One region of the Paenibacillus sp. KS1 genome, then DNA from elsewhere that is predicted to be linked to it. Evidence: predicted binding sites of a transcription regulator. Region 1 holds the regulator's gene; each other region holds the start of a gene.
The links. The regulator LexA, encoded in region 1, represses DNA repair genes until DNA is damaged. The targets are predictions, from matches to a motif close to CGAACATATGTTCG.
Positions count from the first base shown of each region.

Region 2: addB (helicase-exonuclease AddAB subunit AddB) is a predicted target of LexA. The motif match lies at 2,453-2,466, and genes of this name have one in related genera.
Region 3: BBG47_RS01905 (DNA polymerase IV) is a predicted target of LexA. The motif match lies at 2,119-2,132, and genes of this name have one in related genera.
Region 4: BBG47_RS22310 (DNA polymerase IV) is a predicted target of LexA. The motif match lies at 2,332-2,345, and genes of this name have one in related genera.

Region 1 is NZ_MAIS01000024.1:65,341-71,363, forward strand. Features, by position in the region: gene BBG47_RS10480 (HAD family hydrolase) at 1-239, opposite strand, end outside; gene BBG47_RS10485 (hypothetical protein) at 296-826, opposite strand; gene BBG47_RS10490 (DUF896 domain-containing protein) at 891-1,106, opposite strand; gene BBG47_RS10495 (LysM peptidoglycan-binding domain-containing protein) at 1,286-1,648, opposite strand; gene lexA (transcriptional repressor LexA) at 1,925-2,554, shown strand; gene BBG47_RS10505 (DUF817 domain-containing protein) at 3,059-3,877, shown strand; gene BBG47_RS10510 (LysE family translocator) at 3,937-4,569, opposite strand; gene trpS (tryptophan--tRNA ligase) at 5,085-6,023, opposite strand, start outside.
Region 2 is NZ_MAIS01000005.1:61,916-67,938, forward strand. Features, by position in the region: gene BBG47_RS03095 (class I SAM-dependent rRNA methyltransferase) at 1-1,250, shown strand, start outside; gene BBG47_RS29370 (hypothetical protein) at 1,407-1,625, opposite strand; gene BBG47_RS03100 (DUF1835 domain-containing protein) at 1,970-2,332, opposite strand; gene addB (helicase-exonuclease AddAB subunit AddB) at 2,615-6,023, shown strand, end outside.
Region 3 is NZ_MAIS01000003.1:85,521-91,543, reverse strand. Features, by position in the region: gene BBG47_RS01910 (YhjD family protein) at 275-778, opposite strand; gene BBG47_RS01905 (DNA polymerase IV) at 775-2,043, opposite strand; gene BBG47_RS01900 (Y-family DNA polymerase) at 2,216-2,398, opposite strand; gene BBG47_RS01895 (SOS response-associated peptidase) at 2,711-3,442, shown strand; gene BBG47_RS01890 (DinB family protein) at 3,530-4,093, opposite strand; gene BBG47_RS01885 (helix-turn-helix transcriptional regulator) at 4,158-5,096, opposite strand; gene BBG47_RS01880 (cupredoxin domain-containing protein) at 5,105-5,497, opposite strand; gene BBG47_RS01875 (stage VI sporulation protein F) at 5,827-6,023, opposite strand, start outside.
Region 4 is NZ_MAIS01000084.1:20,824-26,846, forward strand. Features, by position in the region: gene BBG47_RS22300 (TlpA family protein disulfide reductase) at 1-374, shown strand, start outside; gene cimA (citramalate synthase) at 538-2,151, opposite strand; gene BBG47_RS22310 (DNA polymerase IV) at 2,441-3,748, shown strand; gene BBG47_RS22315 (ferredoxin) at 3,864-4,097, shown strand; gene BBG47_RS22320 (CHASE2 domain-containing protein) at 4,362-6,023, shown strand, end outside.

The DNA.
Region 1 (6,023 bases):
GCGAATCTCCCCCACAGCGCTTCAAAGGGATTAATCCCAATATTCTGTGTGAAAGGATAAGTCTCATAAGAGGCAAACAATTCACGAGCAGCTTGACGAACGAATGCTTCCAATTGTTCTACATTGACCCCAGTCTTATCTTGCGCGTATTTACAAGTTGCAGCAAAAGCTTCCTCAACACAACGCTCATCCCATAACAAAGTATCATCCAGGTCGAACAGTACAGCACGAATAGCCAAGTTTCATCTCTCCCATCACAGCGACAATGATAACGAATCCTCTATATCGGATTTCTCTATTTTTTCGAGTCTTTCTTCGATGTATCTTCGAATTCAATCTTATGTTGATTTGCGAAGGAACGAAGACGTTCCCCCATTGCATTCGTATCATAACGATTCAGCACTCGCGAGAAAATCCAATTCGCACCTTTCCCCGTGTGTTCAATAACAACATAACCAGGTTGGATCGCAATTTTCTTCATATCCTTTGCAGACAGAGTACGGAGACGATTCCAGCGAATCGTAGATACCTCACCTGCTCCAACACGAAGAAATGGTCTTCTCAGGAATAATATAATCCCCAATCCGACGTAACACACGATTGTGATCCAATATAGAGTTGGATATTGATTGTCCGTAATGATACCGCCCAACAATCCATACATAATGGCGAAGGCGATTAAAGCGATTGGCATAATGAAGCTGCGTCCTTTAAACTCTTCGTGCGCAGGCTTGCCAGCAGCGAACGTCGGTTTGCCTTGCTTCATTCGCTGTTTGTTTAACTTTTCACTATTTTGACGGACTTTACGTTCCCAACTGCGAGACATGAATTCGCAACCCCCTGTATAGTAAACGAATAATGTGAATCCATCGTTATCGATGAAGGTTCATTTAATGAACGATCCCGTTCGATCCAGAGTTATCTGTTCCTTCTTCATCTTCTACATAGCGAATAGTGTCTAATTGATTGCGTACCTGCTTGCGGAATAGAACCAAATATTCCTCGCGCAGTTTCGCGCGTTCTTCCATTTCCTCATCGCTCAGCCCCACTGTCTTATGTTTGCGGGCCAATTCATTAATTCGTGCAATAAGCTTGTCGATATTCATCAGGTACCTCCATGTGTGTAAGCATATGTTCTACTTTGACATGGAGGTAACAGCTTGTCAAGCAAGCAGCAAGAAAGCTTTTATATCGCAAAAAAGAGGCCTCTTCGGGCCTCCAACCGTCTGCTCTTATGTATAGGAATGCAAAGCTTCTCAACCGTAAATTCGACAATGACCCCGACTCATCGGATCGGAACGAGCAATACTTCTCCTGCCGGTAAGATATCACCTTTCAATTGATTCATCTCAACGATTTCATATATAAACTGACGTGTATCCGTATGTTCTGGCTTATAAGAGGATGCAATCCCCCAGAGTGTATCTCCAGGCTGAACAAGTACGCGCTCCACAGCAGCTCCATTTACAATTTCCGTTTGGCTTTCATCCATGCCAAGCGCTTGAACAATGCTTCCACAAGTAATGAACAACAATACAATCAGGCTCATGATGAATCGAACACGTAAAGGAAACAAACGCTTCTTCTGAATAGGTTGTGAAGCTGTTGTCGACACCTTATAGATTGAACGATATGTTGTATACATCATAAATGAATCATCTCCCAAACACTTGTTCTGTTATCTTGTATAATTTAATCTAACACGAACACACGTTTGAGTCAATATTTTTTTAGAACGTTCGTTCCCCTCTTTATATTATCGAAAAATAAGCATTTAACCTCATTTAACTTTCTCTTGTTTCTCTCTCGTAATTTACGAACTTCTCACAATCTTTTTCTGCAGAATCTTTAGAACTTATGTTTGTACGAACGGAGGTTCTGTGGTATAATTTTGTCAAAAGAGTATTCATTGGAGTTGATACCCTTGTCTAAAATATCAAGTCGTCAACAAGCTATCCTTGATTTTATACGTGATGAAGTTCGAGCTAAAGGTTATCCGCCTTCTGTTCGTGAAATAGGCGAAGCCGTTGGTCTAGCATCCAGTTCCACTGTTCACGGTCATCTTGATCGACTCGAGAAGAAGGGATTCATTCGACGTGACCCTACGAAGCCTCGTGCTATTGAACTGCTTAGCCATGATCAATCTGAACGTTCAACAGACTTCTCTCGCTCCTTCGCACGCGTGCCGGTCGTTGGGAAAGTAACTGCAGGCGAGCCAATTACCGCAACAGAGAATATTGAAGATTACTTCCCTCTTCCTATGCATATGGTGGGAGATGACGAGAATGTATTTATGTTGTCGGTCATGGGTAATAGCATGATTGAGGCTGGTATACATAATGGCGACTTTGTCATCGTACGTCAGCAGCAGACTGCGAACAACGGTGATATCGTGGTAGCCATGACTGAAGAAGATGAAGCAACGGTTAAGACTTTCTATCGTGAGAAGGATCATATCCGCTTGCAGCCTGAGAATCCAACCTATGAACCGATTCGCTTACAGCATGTAACGATTCTGGGCAAAGTTATTGGTTTGTTCCGTGATTTTCATTAAGACATTACATTGATGCCTCGTTCTCTTCTTTTCATGAAGGGAGCGGGGCATTTTGCTTTCTCATTATTTCATATCATTTACTGAACAGTACCTGAACAATCTCATCTAGAAAAGAAGCAGTACCTTTCTTTTGCAGGAGTGGCCTTATGAACAAGACCGGGCATAACGATAACCCAATACGGAACACTTCTGTTTGCATCCATATTTGGCCTATTAAGTTGGAAGTTAAAATTAACGCTCTTTTCTATTCATAAAATTCGACTTCCTCTCCTTATCCTCATCGAAACAACTTCACCACCACTGTTCACTCTTTTGAACCCTGTTTTCGAGAGATTTATACCACATCGAATATATACACACATCAACTTTAGCAATAAATATTTATTGTATAACAATAATTTTTTATTGACTAAAAGCATGTATTTGAATAGGATAATACCTAATGATACACCTCGTATAACTGTTCAAAATTCATTTTTCACGAACACAAGGTAGGAGATAACTATGAATAACTTTTTCAAACTAAAATCATTCCTCAATTTTGGCTGGCACCAGGCAATGTCCTGCTTGTTCCCCGCTTATATTTTCGCGATGTTGGCACTCACGAAGGTCATTGACATTCCATTCATGCATCGCTATGATTTCCTATTGCTTGTTTGTATCTTGGCGCAGTTTCTAATGATCCGGTTTGGGATAGAAACAATGGATGAATGTAAAGTAATCTGTATGTTCCATTTCATCGGTCTTGCACTTGAAATATTTAAAATCCACATGGGATCATGGGGCTATCCGGAAGACGGTTGGTCTAAAATACTGGGTGTTCCTCTATATAGCGGATTTATGTACGCAAGTGTGGCAAGTTACTTATGTCAAGCGTGGCGACGACTGCAGGTCAAGGTAAATCGATACCCTTCTGCTTGGTTAACGATTCCGCTAGGTGCGGCGATTTACTTCAACTTCATGACTCATCACTTCATTTACGATTTGCGTTGGGTTTTGATGATTTTGCTATTCGTCATCTTCTTTAGAACCTACGTGGAATATACCGTATTAGGCGTGACACGAAGAATGCCGATTGTTCTGTCGTTCGTCTTAATCGGATTTTTTATATGGGTGGCTGAAAACATCGGGACTTTCTTGGGCGCATGGTATTATCCACATCAGACGAACGGCTGGAATCTCGTAAAGTGGGGAAAATTCAGCTCATGGTTTTTGCTTGTCATCGTTTCCTTCATGATCGTCGCCCATCTGAAGCATGTAAAAGGAGGACACTTCAAGAGAAATAGTCATACTCGCTTCAATGAGTCGACATTTCAGAAGTAAAACACAACCTTTTAAATACAAAAGCAAAAAACCTAGAACCCTAACAGCTCTAGGTTTTGTTACAGTATTCCTTGAATTGCTACTAAAAACTCATATAAGAAATACCCCGCGAACCCAAATAAAATCAGTCCTGCGATAATAGACATCCGCTTAATCATAGTCCGGCTCATGACTCTTCTCGTGACAGCCACAATGGCAAGCAACCCAACATCATGGAGGAGGATACCAGCTAATATTCCTGCACCTACGATTAGAAATTTTGCCGGTTGTGTCGTATCATACGAATCAGATAGCACCGCACCAAAAACGGAAATCCAAAACACAAGATTACCTGGCGATATAGCGACGAGCAGTCCATTTCGGTAGGAACTGAAAAATGATGCATTCGGTTTATCGCCAGTCAATGTAATGCCTTGATCCGAGTTTTTGATGGAATCATAGCCTAAATAAATTAAAAAGCATGCTCCGATAACCCACATAGGGATTTGAATAACAGGGATGGCAAGCACGGAAGCCAAGCCCATATATAAGGCAACGATTAATAAAAAATCAATGGTCATCCCACCTAATCCAACAGCCCAGCCATGCATAAATCCCTTTTTCATCCCTTGCTTTGTCATTTCAACGGTCATGGCACCTACAGGCATTGCAACGGCAAGCCCCGCTAGTAAATACGTGAAGAAAAGATTCAATTTCCAACACTACTTTCTATATGTAATAGTTGCTAGTCAATATACACTATACTATATAAATACATAATATTATATATTTATGCATGACAAACTTGAAAATATTTAGGCAAGTTGACACATACTAAAAATGAACCACTATTGATAGTGTATGTAAGAGGACCAAATACTTCATCATATTTAACTACTCAAAAGCTCCATTTGAGCGCATTTCTTCATCCGATAAATTCTGAGGTAAATTCGTTACAATCGTTCCTGGGTGATCAGATAATGCACGTACATTAAATTCCTCACCTCGTTTATCCAACTCAACTGCAAATAATGTCATGTATTGATTTCGTTCCCATCGGTGAACTTGCGTTCTATTTAAGTACACTATTTCATTCGAGTGATATAACTGAGCAAACAGCCAATTTCCCTAACATGTAGGAAATTGGCTGTTTATCTTCTACACAATATCTTAGCGTAGGGTTGAATGTATAAAGTTAATACTCTATTGGGTACAACAAACAATCAGCTTAGAAATAGTTCATACTCATTGCATCACGTATCTCTAACATCGTTTCTTTTGCTACATGGCGTGCTTTTTCTGTACCCGATATAAGAATTTCATCGACCTTTTTGGGATCGTTTTGATACATTCTTCTCCGTTCTCTCATTGGTTCAAGTAAGTGGTTGATACTTTGCGATATCTTTCGTTTGCATTCCATACATCCAATCTGCCCCTTTTTACAACTTTCATAAATCTCATCGGAGCCTTCTTTACGAAATGCTTGATGATAAGCGTAGACTGGGCAAATTTCAGGATGTCCGATATCCGTTTTATGGATCCGCGCAGGATCAGTTGTCGCTTTCTTTAGCTTCTCACTAACCTCTTCCTGAGTGGAGTCCAAATTGATCGTGTTACCTAGACTTTTGCTCATTTTATTATTTCCATCTAATCCGACCAGTCGTGGAACATCACCTACAAGTGGTTTTGGTTCCACTAACACAGGTTTGTAAAGTTGGTTAAACCGCCGGACAATTTTCCTTGTTTGTTCGATATGAGGAACTTGGTCTTCTCCTACTGGAACCAAAGTCGCCTTACAAAAGGTAATATCAGCCGCCTGGCTTACGGGGTAGCCCAGGAATCCGTAATACATATCATGGAATCCACGTTCTGTGGCTTCCGCCTTTATAGTAGGATTGTGACGTAACGAATTGACCGTAACAAACATGGAAAAATAAGTGGTTAACTCAGCAATCTCTGGGATCATACTCTGAATAAATATTGTTGCGCTATCAGGGTTAATACCTGCTGATAAATAGTCCAATGCCACATTGCGCAAGTTTTGTTTAATTAATTCAGGTTTTTCAAAATGAGTAGTCAGGGCTTGAACATCTGCAAGTATTAAAAAAGTTTCGTATTGGTTTTGCAACTCCACACGATTTTTTAAGCTGCCAACGTAATGGCCAAG
Region 2 (6,023 bases), on a different contig from region 1:
ACGCTCAGGGGAAATACATTGCAACAGGCTATTATAATCCTGCCTCGCAAATTATGGTGCGCATCGTATCCTATGAGCCAATTGAAGCAATGGATGAGGCCTTCTTCAAAGAGCGAATCGAACGTTGTGTTGCACATCGTCAGCGCTTCTTGCCTGGAGCCAAGGCTTATCGCCTCGTATATGGCGAAGCAGACTTTCTGCCAGGACTTATCGTGGATCGCTTTGGCGATGTTCTCGTCGTGCAGATTGTGACGCTGGGAATGGATGTCCATCGGGAAGCGTTGGTGGCAGCCCTAGTCGATGTCATGCAGCCGCGCAGCATCTATGAGCGCAGCGATGTGCCAATTCGTGAGCGTGAGGGTCTTGAACTGAAGACAGGCGTGCTGTATGGAGATTGTCCGCGCCATGTCCAAGTAGAGGAGAACGGGCTTATCATCGAGGTTGATATCGTAGAAGGACAGAAGACAGGCTACTTCTTCGACCAGCGTGAGAACCGCGCTTCCATTGCGCCGCTTATGACAGGCTGGGGAGCTCGCAGCGGCATCCAAATGGGTGAAGTAGAGGCCGAGGATGGAACCGTGCAGAGCTTGCCACTCAATGCGAAGGGAAAGCCCGTTACATTCCCATGGTGGGATGGTGCGACGGTGTTGGAATGCTTCTCTCACACAGGAAGTTTCACGTTGAATGCTTGTAAATATGGAGCCAAGAAGGTCACTTGTCTCGATATTTCCGAGCATGCGATCGAGAGTGCAAAGCGCAATGTCGAACTGAACGGCTTTACAGACCGTGTCGAGTTTGTCGTTGCGGATGCCTTCGCCTATTTGCGTGAGCAGGTTCATGGCTTGGAGGAGCGCACGCAGCGGGCAAGCGGAGAATCTAGTGCGAAGAAGGTGGATACTTCGAAACCGATGACTGCTGGAGGCGGACGTACGTGGGATGTCGTCGTGTTGGATCCTCCGGCCTTCGCGAAGACGCGAGGTGCTGTTGAAGGCGCGTACCGGGGCTACAAGGACATCAATCTTCATGGTATGAAGCTGGTCAATGAAGGCGGCTATCTTGTGACAGCAAGCTGCTCCTATCATATGCGTCCGGACATGTTCATGCAGTCCATATTGGATGCAGCCCAGGATGCAGGCAAGGTGCTGCGCCTTGTCGAATGGCGTCCTGCCGGCAAGGATCACCCGCAAATTGCGGGAGTGGATGAAGGTCATTATTTGAAGTTCGCCATCTTCGAGGTTCGCTCGAAGTAATCTTCCTAAAGTATCGATAGGATAAGGAAGAATAAACAAGAAAAGCGCCATTCATTGCAGACAGGTTTGGGATCGTCTGCAATGAATGGCGCTTGCTGTATATATGGGATAAAGTCAGCAGTTAGCATATATTTGAGTTTCTTCGGTTTCCTCACTCTATGCTCTTATTCCAGCTGTCGATCGGGTAATAAATGCGCCGCCAAGCCAGCGTCCATATCCACCAGACTGAGCCCAGTTGAGAGTACCATCCAGTACCTGCTGGCCGCTTTTGGTTAAGAGGAGGTGACCAGCATCGGCTAATGGAGACTTGAGAGGTTCCGGCAAGGAGGATGAAGAGGGAGATAGCTCAAGCAACGGAGCGTCTCCGCGGGTCATTCGACGCAGGTATCCCCAGAACTGCATATCCCCAAGTCCGTATTGCGGCAGTTGATTGCGAACAATCTCGAAGCAGTTCTGAAATGTAACAGCCCCATCTTGAACAGCGCCTAGCGTGGATCGCTCGACAATCCCGATTCCATCCTGTGTTGAGGGGTAACGGGAGAGGTGGAATTGAAGCGCTTCCGTAATAGCGCAAAATGGAGCAGGGGTACTGCTTGATTCCTGAACCCATTGTGCAATTTTCAGTGGGTATCGCCTCCATTGCTGAACATGATCGCTATCTCGGATTTGGGGTGCTTACGGGAGAGCAGTTGGCCCCTTATCGAGATGCCGCCATACGGTTATCCGCTGAGCACATCGAATGGATGCGTTCTGCTTGGATTGCGTATACAAGTCCAAAAGCGGAGCAGCATGGTAATGTCGAACAGATCGTGTTCGAACCATAATGCAATCTCTTGAGCAGGCAAAATATCTGATTTCCACATGCGTTCCTGTTCATTTCCTCTTTGCAAAAAAACAGTGGAAGGCAGCCCGCACATTCGCTCTAATTGCAGCGCTCGATAAGCCAGATACTGCTCAAGCCTAGCGTATACGGGGCCTTCGGTCAGCAGCTCTGAATATACCCATACCTGCTCATTCCACAGCTGTTCGGCGACTTTGGTTAGCTGCATGGCAGTACAATCTCCATTGACAATATGTATCATGACAATCAGCCTCCTTATTCGAATAGAGGGTAGGTTGAACATGAGCCTCGCCTTCGATTACGAAGTTACATGATGCACTGCAACTCACAAGAAGCAGATGGCGAATATCGGCATCGTTTCCAAACATGTGTTCTATCGCTAGTTTGAAATATGATATAATGAAACCTAATGCTAGAATCGGGTGTAACCGAAATTATATACCAATTATTGGTTTGATCATAGTGTATCATATCGTGGCAAGTAGATGCCATGAATCGCATTTAGGGAAATGGAGGGATCACTTTGCCGTTGCATTTTGTCATCGGTCGTTCCGGCAGTGGTAAGACGGAGCATGTGTTAAGAAGCGTACGAGATGAGCTTCGCAGCCAAGCGGACGGGGCACCGATTATATGGATAGTCCCCGAACAGGCAACCTTTCAGGCAGAGCATGCACTCATTCGTGAGGATGGAATCGCTGGCATATTGAGAGCGCAAGTACTAAGTTTCCGGCGACTTGCGTATCGCGTCATGCAAGAGGCTGGCGGCACTGCACTAACAGCGATCAATGAAGAGGGCAAGAAGATGCTGCTCTACAAGATTTTGCAGCGCCGCAAGTCAGATTTGCCTTTATTTGCGGGTGCAGCAGAACAATTCGGATTTATCGAGAAGCTTAACGATCTCTTTGATGAGATGAAGCGGTATCGAGTAGAGTCCAGTGAAGTTGAGGAGCATCTTGCTTTTTTGGACGCTCACATGACAGGACAACCGCTGTTATCCGCGAAGCTTCGCGACATTTCCAGCATCCTGCATGAGTTTGAATCGGAATTGGCTGGTCGCTACTTGGATGGGGAAGACGTGCTTGCTCGGTTGTCCGAGGGTGTTGCAGCATCGGAGTACGTGAAGAGCGCTGATATTTGGATTGACGGGTTTCACGGATTTACCCCACAAGAATATGCGGTTCTCGCTTCGCTCATTCTCCATGCGCCGAATATAAGTGTGACGCTGTGTTTGGATAAGGCTTATGCGCTTGGCGAAGTTCCGCATGAGCTGAATTTGTTCCATCCAACGGCAACTACTATGCTGAAGCTGCTAGAGATGGCCGATACGCTTGGCGTGGACATCGGAAGCATAACGCATCTTGACTCGAAGGAAGCGCCACTTCCTCGTTATACAGCTTCTCCGAAGCTTGCTCATCTGGAGCGGCATTTTGAACGCAAAGTACCCTATCGTGAGCCGGAAGTTAATGTGAAGAGTAAGGATAGCCATGCGTCCGATCACGATACGAAGCGAGAGGTTACGGTGCAGGCGGCAGTACATCGCCGCGCCGAGGTTGAAGCGGTTGCTGGGGAAATGCTGCGGCGTGTGCGCAACGAGCAGGTACGCTGGCGGGACATGGCGGTAATGGTGCGGAACATTGCACATTATGGTGAGCTGATTGATACGGTATTCACCGAGGCGGGGATTCCCTATTTTACAGATCAGAAGAAATCAGTCCTGCATCATCCATTTGTTGAGATGACGCGAGCGGTGCTTGATATCATAATAGGCAATTGGAAATACGACGCAGTATTTCGGTTTGTCAAAACCGATTTTTTGCTGTCCGAAGATGGTTCGATTACAAGAGAGCACTTTGACAAGTTGGAGAACTATGTGCTTGCATGCGGCATCGAAGGAGGCAGGTGGACAAGCAACCGTCCATGGCCTGCAATGCCGGAATTGTCGCTTGATCCTGATCATGCGGATGGAGCGGCGGAAGGCACAACTGAAGAAGCTGAGTCTGTTGAACGGCCAAGACATGCTCCAGAGTGGGTGGAGCAATGCCGCAGCATCATTGCCGATCCGATTGCTGAGCTTGCACGCGCAATGAAGGCGAGCTCGAACGTTCGCGGCATGTGCGAGGCTATGTATGCGTTCTGGATGGCGCTTGGTGTGCCTCATAAGCTGGAGCGCATGAGCCAAGATGCATTGCTTGACGGAGAGGTTCAACTATCACGGGAACATCGGCAAATATGGGGGGCTCTCTTAGATATATTGGATCAAATGGTAGAGATGGTCGGCGAAGAGAAGATGAGCATTGAATTGTTCGGCGGCATGCTGGATACCGGATTTGAGAGCATCAAGATGGCGCTTGTTCCGCCAGCGCTGGATCAAGTACTCATTGCTTCAATGGATCGGACAAGACCCGGCCAAATTAAGCACTTATATATGCTTGGCGTGAACGATGGCGTTATACCGGCTCGTCCGATTGAGGATGGCGTGCTTACGGAGCATGAACGGGACACTCTGCAGCAGATAGGCATGGAACTCGCGCCTGGCGTCCGCCGCAAGCTACTGGACGAGCGGTTCTTAATTTATCAGTCCTTCGCGACGCCTAGCGACAGTCTGTGGATTAGCTACGCACTCGCTGATGAAGAAGGGAAGACATTGCTGCCGTCCGAGGTGGTTCGGCATGTACGCGGCATGTTCCCACGTGTACAAGAGCGGCTCGTCATGGCTGAGCCGAATGAATTCATGAATGAGGAGGAGCAATCGGAATTCGCTGTCTATCCGGAATCTGCGCTGAAACACCTGATTGCTCAGCTGCGAGAGTGGCGCCAAGGAAGACCAATGGCAAATATATGGTGGGATGTGTACCGCTGGTTCGCCGCACAGCCAGCATGGCATGATCGGCTGAAGGTGCTGATGGGCTCGCTATTGTATCGGAATCAAGCAGAGACACTTACTCCGGCCACAAGCCGTCACTTGTACGGTACTGCCTTGCGAACCAGTGTGTCTCGCATGGAGCGCTTCGTAGCCTGTCCGTTCTCGCACTTCGCCTCCCATGGCTTGAAGCTGAAGGAACGTCGGGTATATCGATTGGAGGCTCCAGACATCGGGCAGCTGTTCCACGCAGCCCTCAGCCGCTTTGCCATTGATTTGCAGAGCTCGAATCGAACTTGGGCAGCGCTGTCTGCGGATGAATGTCGAGCAGAAGCGGATCGTATCGTGGATATGCTTGCCCCAAGACTGCAAGGGGAGATTCTGCTTAGCTCGAAGCGTTATGAGCATATCTCGCTCAAGCTGAAGCGAATCGTTGGCCGTGCTGCTTCCGTGCTTGGAGAGCATGCTCGCAGAGGTCAGTTTGAGCCAATTGGACTGGAAATGGACTTTGGTCCGGACAAGCCGCTGCCGCCGCTTCGATTTACTCTAAGCAATGGATGTACAATGGAGATCATCGGAAGGATTGACCGGGTGGACAAGGCGGACAGTGACCGCGGCGTGCTGCTTCGCGTCATTGACTATAAATCGAGTTCGACAGATTTGAAGCTGCAGGAAGTGTATTACGGTCTGTCGCTGCAAATGCTCACTTATTTGGATGTATTGATTACGTATGCGGAACTGTGGCTCGGCTCGTCGGCATTGCCTGCTGGCACACTCTATTTCCATGTCCACAATCCTTTGTTGCAGGCGGCGAATGGAATGAGTGTGGAGCAAGCTTATGAGCAAATGATGAAGAAATATAAAATGCGCGGACTCGTTTTGGCAGATCGCGAAGTTGTGTCCTTGATGGATGAGCCGCTTGAAAAAGGGTATTCAGACATTCTCCCGGTTGCGGTGAAGGCGGATGGGTCGTTCTACAGTAATGCATCTGTTGCGACTACGGAGCAATGGGATATGTTGCGGGGAACGGCTCGCTATGTGATCCAAGATATCGGAACCCGGATTACAGATG
Region 3 (6,023 bases), on a different contig from region 1:
CTTACTAAGGGGCATTTCTGATCACGTGCTTTCCCAGCATCGTCAATGAGACAGCCCGCAGAATTCACTGCATCCTCGAACTTTCGATTGTTGGAGTCTATCCCCTATTAACGCTGTGGATGAATACACAATGGAAAAGATAAAAACCTGTTGAGGATTTCTCAACAGGCTAACCAGTCCCGAGTTGGGGAAATTGGCATTCTTCGTTATGGCTTTGTCAGGCTTAGAAGTCAAATTAGGCTCAGGTGCTCTCTTTCTTCTTCTCTTGACTCGATTAATAACGCGGCTCTATTTCAACTAAGTTGCTTAATTTAGTGGTAAGTCTGTCCGTGTATCGAGCTAACCTTCTGCTTATCTCCATCTTCATGTACTCTTTCGTTATATGAAAGCTATCCTCATAGCCATGGTACGCATAGTGTAATATCATTGTACTATCATGCTTCTCTTCATCTACAATACGAATTTCTTTTCTCAACATCTCCTGTCTTCTTTTGGACAGGTCGGTAGAGATATCATTTGCAAGGATTTGAGCAGCCTTGGTATACAGAGATTTCAATGTCTCAGAGGATCCCTTCATTTCGTGAATTTTCTTAGTTACCATCGTACACATCACCGAAAGTAGAACATAATCGCGCATTAATTCAATATCTTCCCTCTTTGGCTGGTTTAACTCCCCGCTTGACGTATCACTATGCCTTCTCAACAGAGCCTCCCGATGTTGCGGTAACATCATCCGGCTGGACTCCCAAAGACCATTCTTCTCGAGCTTTTTACTCATTTATAATGCCCCCCGATTTTCAGGGATCTCTCTACCGCTTGACCTGCATAGGTAAGAGAAGAAGCTCTGATAATTGCCGCATTGCCATATCGATCCTTAATCATATCCGTCACCTTATCCAGCGCTCTAGCTCTGACTTGATCTTCAAAGAGCGTTAGTTGATACTGCTGGTCATCTTCCAATGTGCTTAGCATAACACCTACACGACGTACAGGCATTCGATCCCAATATTGATAAAAAATTCGCTTGACCATATCAAATACTTTATTTGTATGATTCGTCGGATCCGGCATTTTCATTTGGCGTGAGAATCCTGTGGGCGCTTCATACGGGCTGCACATGCAGCTTACGGTTACGACCCAGCCCATATACCCTTTTATCCGACAATCTCGGCAGACTTCCTCCGTCAACTCCAACAGGATGGTATCGATCTCCGTAGAATGCACATAATCTCTGGGCAGGGTCATCATGTGACCAATCGATTTGGGAGGTGTTTGAAATGTACCCGGTGTTACCGGACTATCATCCAAGCCGTTCGCAGTTCGCCACATCACCTCGGCATGAATATCCGACTGTTTGCCGAAACGGGCTCGAAATTTATTTTTGAGCTGAGGCAATGGAGTTCTCGCAATATCCCCAATCGTAACGATCCCTAGTTTCGCAAAATGCTTGCACATTCGAGATCCAACACCGAACATTTTATGAACGGGCTCTTTCCACAGCATGGTGGGAACGTCGGATGGATGCAAAGTAAAAATACCGCTTTTATTTTTTTTGGCCCAAATATCCGTTGCCGTCTTAGCCAATATTTTATTGGTACCGATGCCAATTCGAATCCGCACCCCTGTCTGGAGCATTACTCGTTTCTGGATTTCCTTCGCAATGGTGATTGGATCACCAAAAATGGATTGACTGGCTGTCACATCCAAAAATTGTTCGTCAATACTAAACACTTCAACTAAATCCGTAAACTCTTCATAAATCTGAGTAATCATCAATGAAACATCGATATAATGCTGCATACGAGGACGCATAATGATGAGATCGGGGCATTTCTTGAGTGCTTCACCCAACCGTTCGGCTGATGTCACACCAAAACTTTTAGCGATCGGGCACGCGGCCAGAATAATCCCTGAACGACGTGTAGGGTCACCAGCTACTGCTACTGCTTTATTTTGATATTCTGGATGGTCTGCTTTTTCTACACTTGCATAGAAGCTTTCGCAATCGGCCAAAAATATAACCCTTTCCCTTTTCTGACTCACATTAAGCCCTCCAATATTTATAAATCATATTACATACACAATCGTAAAATGAGAACGTATATTCTCATTATATTCCGAACGTACATTCGTTATGCAAGTAATAGGCTGCCCGTCACATCCAAATGCTGTTCATCCATACGAAGCTGAACAATAATAAGGTCTGGGCATTTCCCTATGGCTTCGCCAAAGCTGCTCTCCTGTTGTGAGGCCATACTTCTTGGCTATTGGATAAGCCTACAGTACGATGCCCGAAACAACGAGCAGGATCGCCCGCTACAATTAACGGACGATCCTTATATTCAGGGTGTGCATCCTTCTCCACACTCGCATAGAACGATTGACAATCTGCCAACATAATAACTCGTTCTCATGATTTATTCGGTTTGCCATCCATACACCCTTCACCCCACTGAGAACGTTTGTTCTTATATACTCAGAATACCGAACGTACATTCTCTTTTCAACAGGGAGATTTTGAAAATTCGGATCGAATGGCGTCGAGCAGGTGAGGATCTACTGCGGATTGCGTATAAATCCAAATTCACGCTGAATGTATGTAAAGTTTAAGTCGTTGCATGTGACTGAGGGATCACCTCACGGGAAGAAAGAGAATGTGGTATGATGGGGTCACCATAGGATAGAACGGACAAGAGAGGAGAAACGTAACGTGTGTGGCCGATATACATTAACCGTGACCATTGAACAGCTAATGGCGCATTATCTGCTTGATTCAGGAGCCCTCGTACCCTTCCATGAGCCGCGCTACAATATTGCGCCGAGCCAGCAAGTACCTGCCCTGATTCACGATGGAACGAAGCTGCGGCTTGGACCGCTTAAGTGGGGCCTCATTCCAGCTTGGGCGAAGGACGAGAAGTTCGCTGCACGAACAATTAATGCACGCGCCGAAACCGTTCGGGACAAGCCCGCCTTCCGCCTCCCATTCCAGCGGAAGCGGTGTGTTATACCAGCAGACAGCTTCTATGAATGGAAACGCAATCCAGATGGAACGAAGCAGCCTATGCGTATTAGACGCGCTGATGGTGGTATTTTCAATATGGCAGGATTATATGACACATGGGTCAAACCCAATGGGGAGAAAATCAGCACCTGTACGATCATCACGACGACTCCGAACGAGCTGATGGAGCCGATTCATGATCGAATGCCGGTTATTTTACCAGAGGATCAGCTGTCATTCTGGCTTGATCGCCGAATGACCGACACCGGGAAGCTTCAATCCGTTCTCCTTCCCTATCCGTCTAAGCTAATGGAGGCCTATCCAGTCAGCGCTAAGGTGGGGAATACACGAGTGGACGATCCCTCCTGTATCGAGCAGATAAGCGAGCAGCACCAAGAGGAGACACCAGACAGCGTCCCCCCTACCTTATTTACGCTATAAACCTATCGCTAGCATATAGCAGTATCACGCCATGCTCCTTCATCTCGCAATCGCGCACCTTAGAGCATCCGATACTCCGATGCTAATTCAATACGAGGCTGATGGAGTTCCCCGGAGAAATTCCGCCAGGCGTCCCCGCTGCAGAGCATGGTGACGGAAGTGCATATCCACAAGCAAGTACCATTCCATCGCACTCAAGTAGCCGAAGCCTGGATGCATCGTTCTATGATGCTCTGGAATCGAGGCAATAACAGGTTCAAGCTCGTTCATGCGTCGCAGTACTGCCTGCATGCCTTCTACAACCTCCTCCTTGCTGGCAGGCTGAGGTGGCGTATATTCTGGAGAGGCTGGCACCTTCACACGAATAGGAGGAATGCTCCCAGCCGCAAAGGCCATACTGCCCTGATGCGTCTTCTCCAACTGGTCATTGCCAGCTGCATCTACAGTCATGTCGCGGCACACTTCCACCTGACGGAGATGCATAAAGAGCGCAGAGCGGATCAAATGCATATAGACCTGCCCGAGAGACCACTCCTCCTCGCTTGGCTTACGTGTAATCTCCTCCATACTATAAAGATCAAGCTCCTGTACAACCTGCTTCACTGATTCCTCCAGGCTTAACAGTGACTGATGTGGGGTCATATTTGTCATTAGTAAAAGCTCCCTTCGAACGAATATACCCCTACTATACGCGAACGCTACTGACAACAGTATGTCAGTAGCGATTTAGCTGCTGCAATATTTTTTCTGCCTCAAAGCGGACAAGGGCTCTAAGCGACTCCGGTTCCAATACAACCGCTGCCGAACCCCACCCTAGAATCCAACCAAGCACATCTTCAGGTTGTCTCACTCGCAATGTCACAAGTGCCCCTTCTGGATGTTCCTCCATGGTATCGATAAAGAAATATCCCTGCTCCTTCACACGCTCAGCGGCAGCGGCGTGCAGAAGTACACGTACAAGGAGCTGGCGATCATCTGTCGGCTGATAAGACTGTAGGGAGAAGTCGGGCGGACGAGTGAATGATTCATCCAGCAGTTCTAAATCCTGTATGCGACTAAGTCGGAAATGTCTAAGTCCCTGTCTAAGATGACAATAAGCCACCATCGACCATGTTCCTTTGATATGCACAATCCCGTAGGGATCTACCTTGCGAACATGTTCTCTACGGCCATCGTCCCCTTGAACAGGCTTCACATAGCGGAAGCGCACACTTCGCTCCTCCATTACAGCACGCCGCAGCAGAGCAAGTCCTTCTGCATGCGCAGAATGGGCAATGAGCTTCAAGGAAGAGCGCATCCGTTCCGTATCCTGCCGTACCGATTGTGGCATGACTGATTCAAGCTTGCGCCGAACGGCCTGTATCGTATCTTCATGAGCTCTTCCGAACTGCTGCTCCATATAATCTACGCCAAGCAAAATCGCCTCTGCTTCCTCCGCTGTAAAATGAACAGGCGGCAGAAAATAGCCATCCATGAGCGAGTATCCTTGGCCGGGAGCTCCGATAATCGCAACCCCTGCTTCACAGAGCGCCTGAATATCGCGATAGATTGTACGGACACTCGTCTCGAATACAGATGCCAGATCCTCTGCACGCAGCGTACCTCTGCGCTGCAGCTCCAGTACAATCGCCATCATGCGATCCGTCTTATTCATCGCTAGCTTTACTCTTCAACAACAAGCTCGCCCTTCATCCCATCATGGCCAGAACCGCACATGATCGAACAATGGAACTCAAATGTACCCGCCTTATCTGCTGTGAACTCGGCAGTTGCTCCATCTTCCTGCAGTTCTACGTTGTAGTCCTCCAGCTTCAAACCGTGCAGACCCTGCTTATTGCTCAGCGTCAGCTTCACCTTATCGCCCTTCTTCACCTTAATGGTTCCAGGTTCGAATTTATAATTTGTTGCCTTAATGGTTACCGCACCTGTCCCTTCAGAGGAAGTAGCCGTCCCCTCCAACTCTTTGGCGGAATCTTTCGCCGAACCGCAGCCAGCAAGAGATACAGCCAGCAGCATGGCAGCTAATGCAGCTGCGCCTATTTTCATCTTCTTCATGTCATTCGCCTCCACATAATTGATTAAGAAATGTCAATCATCTACAAACGTTATACCCCTATATAAGCATATTTTGCATGTACGGATCGCAAAAATATCGAAGTGTGCCGAATTCGTCACCATTGCAAGGCCATTTCGTGAGCAATGTACTCGATGATCATCATTCTCTACTATTTAGAATCCTCTCTAGACCTATATTGTGCTGCAATGAAGCCAAACCATATTAACCAGCATAAATCCGGCATAACGCACAAGAAGCCCAGTCCTCCTAAGAGAACTGAGCTTCTGCGTATAACTATAGAACCAAGGCTTCAAGAAAAGGACGTGTATCAGCGGAACATCCCCCATAGCTTCAATAAATGGAACGTATTGTTCGGATCGATCTTCTGCGCAATGATAAAATCAGCGAACTGATCCTCCTGCTGACTCGTTAGCGGCTCATTAAGCACCTTCGCGATTTGCTTCATCAAGCGCTTAATTGTCGCGCGATTTTGCAAATCTGCCTTACTTAATCCTTCGACAAGCT
Region 4 (6,023 bases), on a different contig from region 1:
ACACACCGACTAAGATTGGCGGACAAGTAGGGCAGTTAGCACCGTCCATATCACTGGATGTGCTTGGCGGTCAGAATCCGATTACAGTTGGTGGCAAGCAGGATAAGCCGATTTTTGTAAACTTCTGGGCTTCATGGTGCGATCCATGCAAGGCAGAGGCACCTGATTTAGTGAAGCTGCATGATAAATACAAGGATAAGCTGTTGATGGTATCGATCAATGTGACCGCTCATGATACGGAGGAAGGAGCCAAAGAATTCGTGTCTGCCTTTGGATTGACGAATCCAGTGCTCTTGGATACCGCGGGGAAAGCTTTCAAGGCGTATAACGGAATTGGATTTCCTACCAATGTATTGCTGGATAAGGAGGGGTAATCCGGCAACGTTACGATGGCATAAGACCTCCAGCTGAATTAGAAAAAGCGATTCAACAAGTCATAGAGGAATAAAAAAACGAAAAACGAAAAATGAAAACAGCCGTAACCTCTTCATTAAAGTGGTTATGGCTGTTTTCGTATTCCGGATATATCGCATTTTATTAGTGATTGACGAGTCCAACTTGTTCTTTGCGTTCAGCGGATGTAGCGACTTTCTCTTGACCGATGAGTGCATAACGAATACTGTCAATAAGTGCTTCCCAGCTCGCTTCGATGACGTTGCTGGAGACGCCAACCGTACTCCACGTATTGCGCGAGTCTGTTGATTCGATAAGCACGCGTACCTTGGCAGCCGTCGTATTATTCTCATCAAGCACCCTTACCTTGTAATCGGTGAGGTGCATGTCGGCGATGGAAGGGTAGTGACGGCTCAGTGCTTTGCGCAATGCGCTGTCGAGAGCGTTCACAGGACCGTTGCCTTCTGCAGCCATGTAGATCGACTCGTCATCAATTTGCAGCTTCACAATCGCTTCCGATACAACGGAGCGTAATGAAGATTTTTCAACTAGTATTTTGAAAGACTCGAATGTAAATGGATCTTCGGCTTGACCTGTGGCCTGGCGCAACAACAGCTCCAACGAGGCGTCAGCACCTTCGAATTGATATCCCTGATGCTCAAGCTCCTTGATTTTCTCCATGATGGCCCTCGTTTCAGGCTTCGTTGGGTCAAGCTCATAGCCCAATTGTTGTGCTTTGGATAGTACATTGCTCTGGCCTGCTAGTTCTGAGACGAGAATTCGCTGCTTGTTGCCAACCAGCTCAGGCACGATATGCTCGTAGGTACGGGCATCCTTCATAATCGCGGACACGTGGATTCCACCCTTGTGGGCGAAGGCTGCATTGCCGACATAAGGCTGATTCACAGGCATCGTGACGTTGGCAATTTCACTGATATAGCGTGCAGCAGGCGTCAACGATTGTAGTTGCTCTGCGTCAACACAAGAATAGCCCATCTTCAATTGAAGTGTTGGGATGATCGAGCACAAGTTGGCATTGCCGCATCTCTCGCCATATCCGTTAATGGTGCCCTGCACTTGGGTAACACCCGCCTCTACCGCAGCAAGTGTGTTCGCTACAGCAAGCTCACAATCATTATGAGTATGAATGCCGAGCTTCACTTGGACGTGATTGTGTACGTCACGAATAATACTGCCGATCTCGCCAGGAAGCGTTCCGCCATTCGTATCGCACATAACGACCCAATCAACTCCGGCTTCTTGCGCCTTGCGTAGTACAGCAAGCGCATATTCTGTATTGTTCTTGTATCCGTCGAAGAAGTGCTCAGCATCCAACATGACTTCAAGCCCTGCTCGCTTCAGATAGGCGATGGAATCATAGATCATAGCTAGGTTCTCATCCAGCGTAGTTTGCAGCGCAGTGTGTACGTGGAAGTCCCATGACTTCCCGACAAGCGTTGCGGCAGGAACGTTTGCTTCGATTATCCGATTAAGGTTCGAATCCTGTTCGGCCATTGAGTCTTTGCGGCGAGTGCTGCCGAATGCTGTTAGCTTCGCATTCCATGAATATGCCGCTACTCGTTTGAAAAATTCTATATCCTTGCCATTGCTGCCTGGAATGCCGCCTTCAATGTATGTGACGCCAAGCGCATCAAGTTTGCGCGCGATCTTGATCTTATCGTCTGCAGACAAGCTAATCCCTTCGCCTTGGGTGCCGTCGCGAAGTGTAGTGTCAAAAATAGAAATGACTTTCGACATTCTCGGAACCTCCTTCAGTTTTGCAAGGATGAATATGGAAATAACTATTTCCCTATTATAGCACTGCTTTTTTGCTTGTATAGACGTATTTTCATAAATGAATCACTGTTTTTTTTTCAACGGGAGTCTTGAATGAGGCTTGCAACCGATCAGAGATATCGGTAAGCTTAGGAATAAGGAAGAACAATTGTTCGAATAGATGAATTGATCGATTAATAAAGCTGTATATATTTTACAATTAAATTATGGATGAGAGGTATCATTAATATGTTAGGAAGGAGGACAGTGTATGAACGAGAACGAAACCTCGCGTGATAACATACAACAATATTATCCGACCAAGGGTCGCGTCATTCTGCATCTCGATATGAATGCCTTCTATTGCTCTGTACATGCCGCAGAGGAGCCGGAGAAGTATCTGGGGAAGCCAACAGCGGTTGCAGGAAGTATGGAATTGCGCAAGGGGATCATTGTTACTTGTTCTTATGCAGCCCGTAAGCTTGGTATTCGAACAGGAATGCATGTGAAGCAGGCGATGCGGCTATGTCCTCACTTGATTGTCATTCGTCCAGATTTTTATTTATATCGGAAGTACTCGAGAGCCTTCATAGACATTGCACGCAGCTATACCCCACTGGTGGAAGTGGTATCGATTGATGAGTGTTATATGGATATTACTGGATCCAAAATATTCGGAACACCACTCGATATCGCGAACGAACTTCAGACACGAATCCGGGAAGAATTAAGTTTGCCTTGCTCTATAGGTGTCGCGCCTAATAAGCTGCTGGCGAAGATGGCCTCTGATATGAAGAAGCCAAACGGCATAACGATCCTTCGAATCCGAGATGTACCTCAGCAATTGTGGCACAGGCCATGCGGGGAGTTGTTCGGCATTGGGCGGAAGACTGCAGATAAGCTGTCACGGGCAGGAATACGAACCATCGGAGAGCTTGCTCATGCTGATGAGGAGCGACTTGTTTCTTTATTTGGCATACAGGGACATTGGATGAAGCAGGCGGCACATGGTTTGGACGACGGGCAGGTGAAGGCGGAACGCGAACAGAGCAAATCGATCGGTCATACGACCACTTTGCCTAGGGATGTGGAATCGAAGGAAGAAGTAAAAAGGGTTCTGCTGAACTTGGCTGATCAAGTTGCTCGTCGGATCAGGAAGCAGAAGTTGATGGCGCAAACGGTGCAGCTTACGATTCGTAACCCGGAAATGAAGACGATTACGAGGTCGAGCACGCTTCAAGGGCCGACAGATGATGCGGACATCTTGCTGGATGAAGCATGGAAGCTCTATGAACGACATTGGACTTCAGGCAGCCCTATTCGACTGCTGGGGATTACGGGTCAAAATCTAGTACCGAAGCAAGAGGCAGCCGTTCAGTTGGATCTGTTCGACTTCGAGCGGCAGCCGAAGCGGGAGCAATTGATAGAGACGATGGATCGGATTCGAGATAAATATGGAGAGAATGCGATTGTTACGTTAGGAATGATAGGGGATGATCCATCCTCGTTGCTTCGCAACCATCGTGTACGAGGGACTTCACTCCAGACGGATACGCTGCATGAATCAGGCGGCGAATAATAATTTCCAAATCATTTAAAAAAGTTGGAAATCGTTTGAATTCCAAGCTTGTTTGTATTATATTGATAACGGAGGAACCAAGAAGATCTGTAACATTACAGGAGGGAACTAACCAATGGCAAAATATACTTGGGTTGATAAAGACACATGCATCGCTTGTGGCGCATGTGGAGCTACTGCACCTGACATTTACGACTACGACGATGAAGGTATCGCAGAAGTTATTTATGAAGGTGACAACAACCAAGGGGTAACCGCTATCCCTGACGATCTGTTCGACGATCTGCAAGATGCTGCAGATGGCTGCCCAACAGATTCTATTAAGATTGCGGACGCACCATTTAACTAACCTACTGCAAGCAGTATACTCACATAGAGAGAATACCTACACGATCCCCGCGCCTCCCGCGGGGATTTTATTATATCTGCTCACCCCATCTAATTACTGCGTCAAAGCAAAAAAAATTCGCAAAATTCGACAAAATTCAACTTGAAATTGCCCATATCATCGTATACGCTCATACAATATGATAGATTAAATATAGCAGAGTATATCAAACTGTAACTCTCAATATATGGGTTCATGCCTTCAAATGAAGCAGGTGATATCGAAATGAAAAAATTTGCCGTCCCGTCATTGGTTGTTATGATACTGACGATGGTTACGGTATATGGGTATAGTAATGGAACTGGCGGCGTGTTTCATATGGCGGAGCAGGCATTTCGTGATGCCTTGCGTACGAAGAGTATTGAAGAACGCCAACCAGATGATCGAATTAAGATGATTACGATTGATGAGCCTTCCTTGGCACAGATGGGCTCTTTCCCATGGCCACGATCCCATTATGCTGAATTAAGCGCGAAGCTGATGAAGGCTGGAGCTAGGGCGGTCATCATCGATATACTTATGCTAGATCCTTCCCAGAATGAGAGGGACGACCGAACCTTATCTGAGCAATTGAATACATACCCAACCATTTATTTACCCGTGCAAGTATCCCTTCTTCCCTTACAGGAACATGCGGATTCCCTTCGGGCGGAAAGTGTGGAACGGCCTCCATCCTCCATTCAAGTTGGTGAAAGTCAGCTTGGACATGTGAATGTACTGCCTGATGGAGATGGTGTTATCCGCAAAATCTGTCTTGGCATTCCGGATGAGCGGGGAAATATGATTCCCTCGATTGATATTTTAGCGGCGAATCAGCTACTGCCGGAAAATGAACAGATTTCATGGGATGAGACAAGTGGAACATGGTATAGAGGAGCGAAGCGAATTCCAACTGATAATCGTGGGCAAGCTGCTTTTGATTATTTCTCTTCTATATATGGAAGCAGTGAGGAGGACGTGGACGGATATGACCGTCAGTCATTCGCTGATGTATGGAATGGCACGGTTGATCCTTCTTATTATAAGGATTCTGTCGTGCTGATAGGTCCATATGCTGCGTCTTTGAGCGACCGGCATATGACACCACTTAGTCGATCCATGACATTGTATGGTGTTGAGATTCACGCGAATATGGTTCAATCCCTGGTAGAAGGCCGCTTCTATAAGGAAGCGCCAATCGCATGGAACGTCCTTGCCTTGTTCATTGGCATTGGTGCCGTAGTCTGGAGTGCATCGCGGATTCGGGGAATTCGAGGGGCGGCAGCTGCTATAGGCATCGTCTTGGTATTTACGCTCGTATGGATTGGGATTTACGAGAGCGGATCGGTCTTCATTCCTTACTTTACCGAATTGTGTGGAATGGGGGCTTCTTATATTCTCATTGTAGCTTACCGTGGTCGGGAGGAACGGAGAGCAAGACAGCATGTTGAAGATCTATTCGGCAGATATGTATCACCCTCCGTGGTAACGAAGCTGTTGGAATCACATGAGCCCGTTAAGGCAGGTGGGGTACGCACGGATATTACAGTGATGTTCATTGATGTTAGAGGATTTACCCCATTGTCAGAACGATTGGCACCAGAGTCAACGCTTCAGCTCTTGAATCAATATTTGCATCTGTGTGCTGACACGATATTTAAGCACAATGGGACATTAGATAAATTTATGGGTGATGGCGTTATGGCGATCTTCGGAGCTCCATATCACCTTGATAATCATGCGGATCATGCAGTGCGTGCCGCATTAGAGCTTCAGCGCTGTGCTGAGGAATTGCGTGCACGGCTAGCGAAAGGTATTGAGCTTAGTGATCGATTTGGGATCGGCATTGGCATTCAGAGTGGGGAAGCGATTGTGGGCAATGTTGGTTCAGAGAAGCTACGCTTGGAC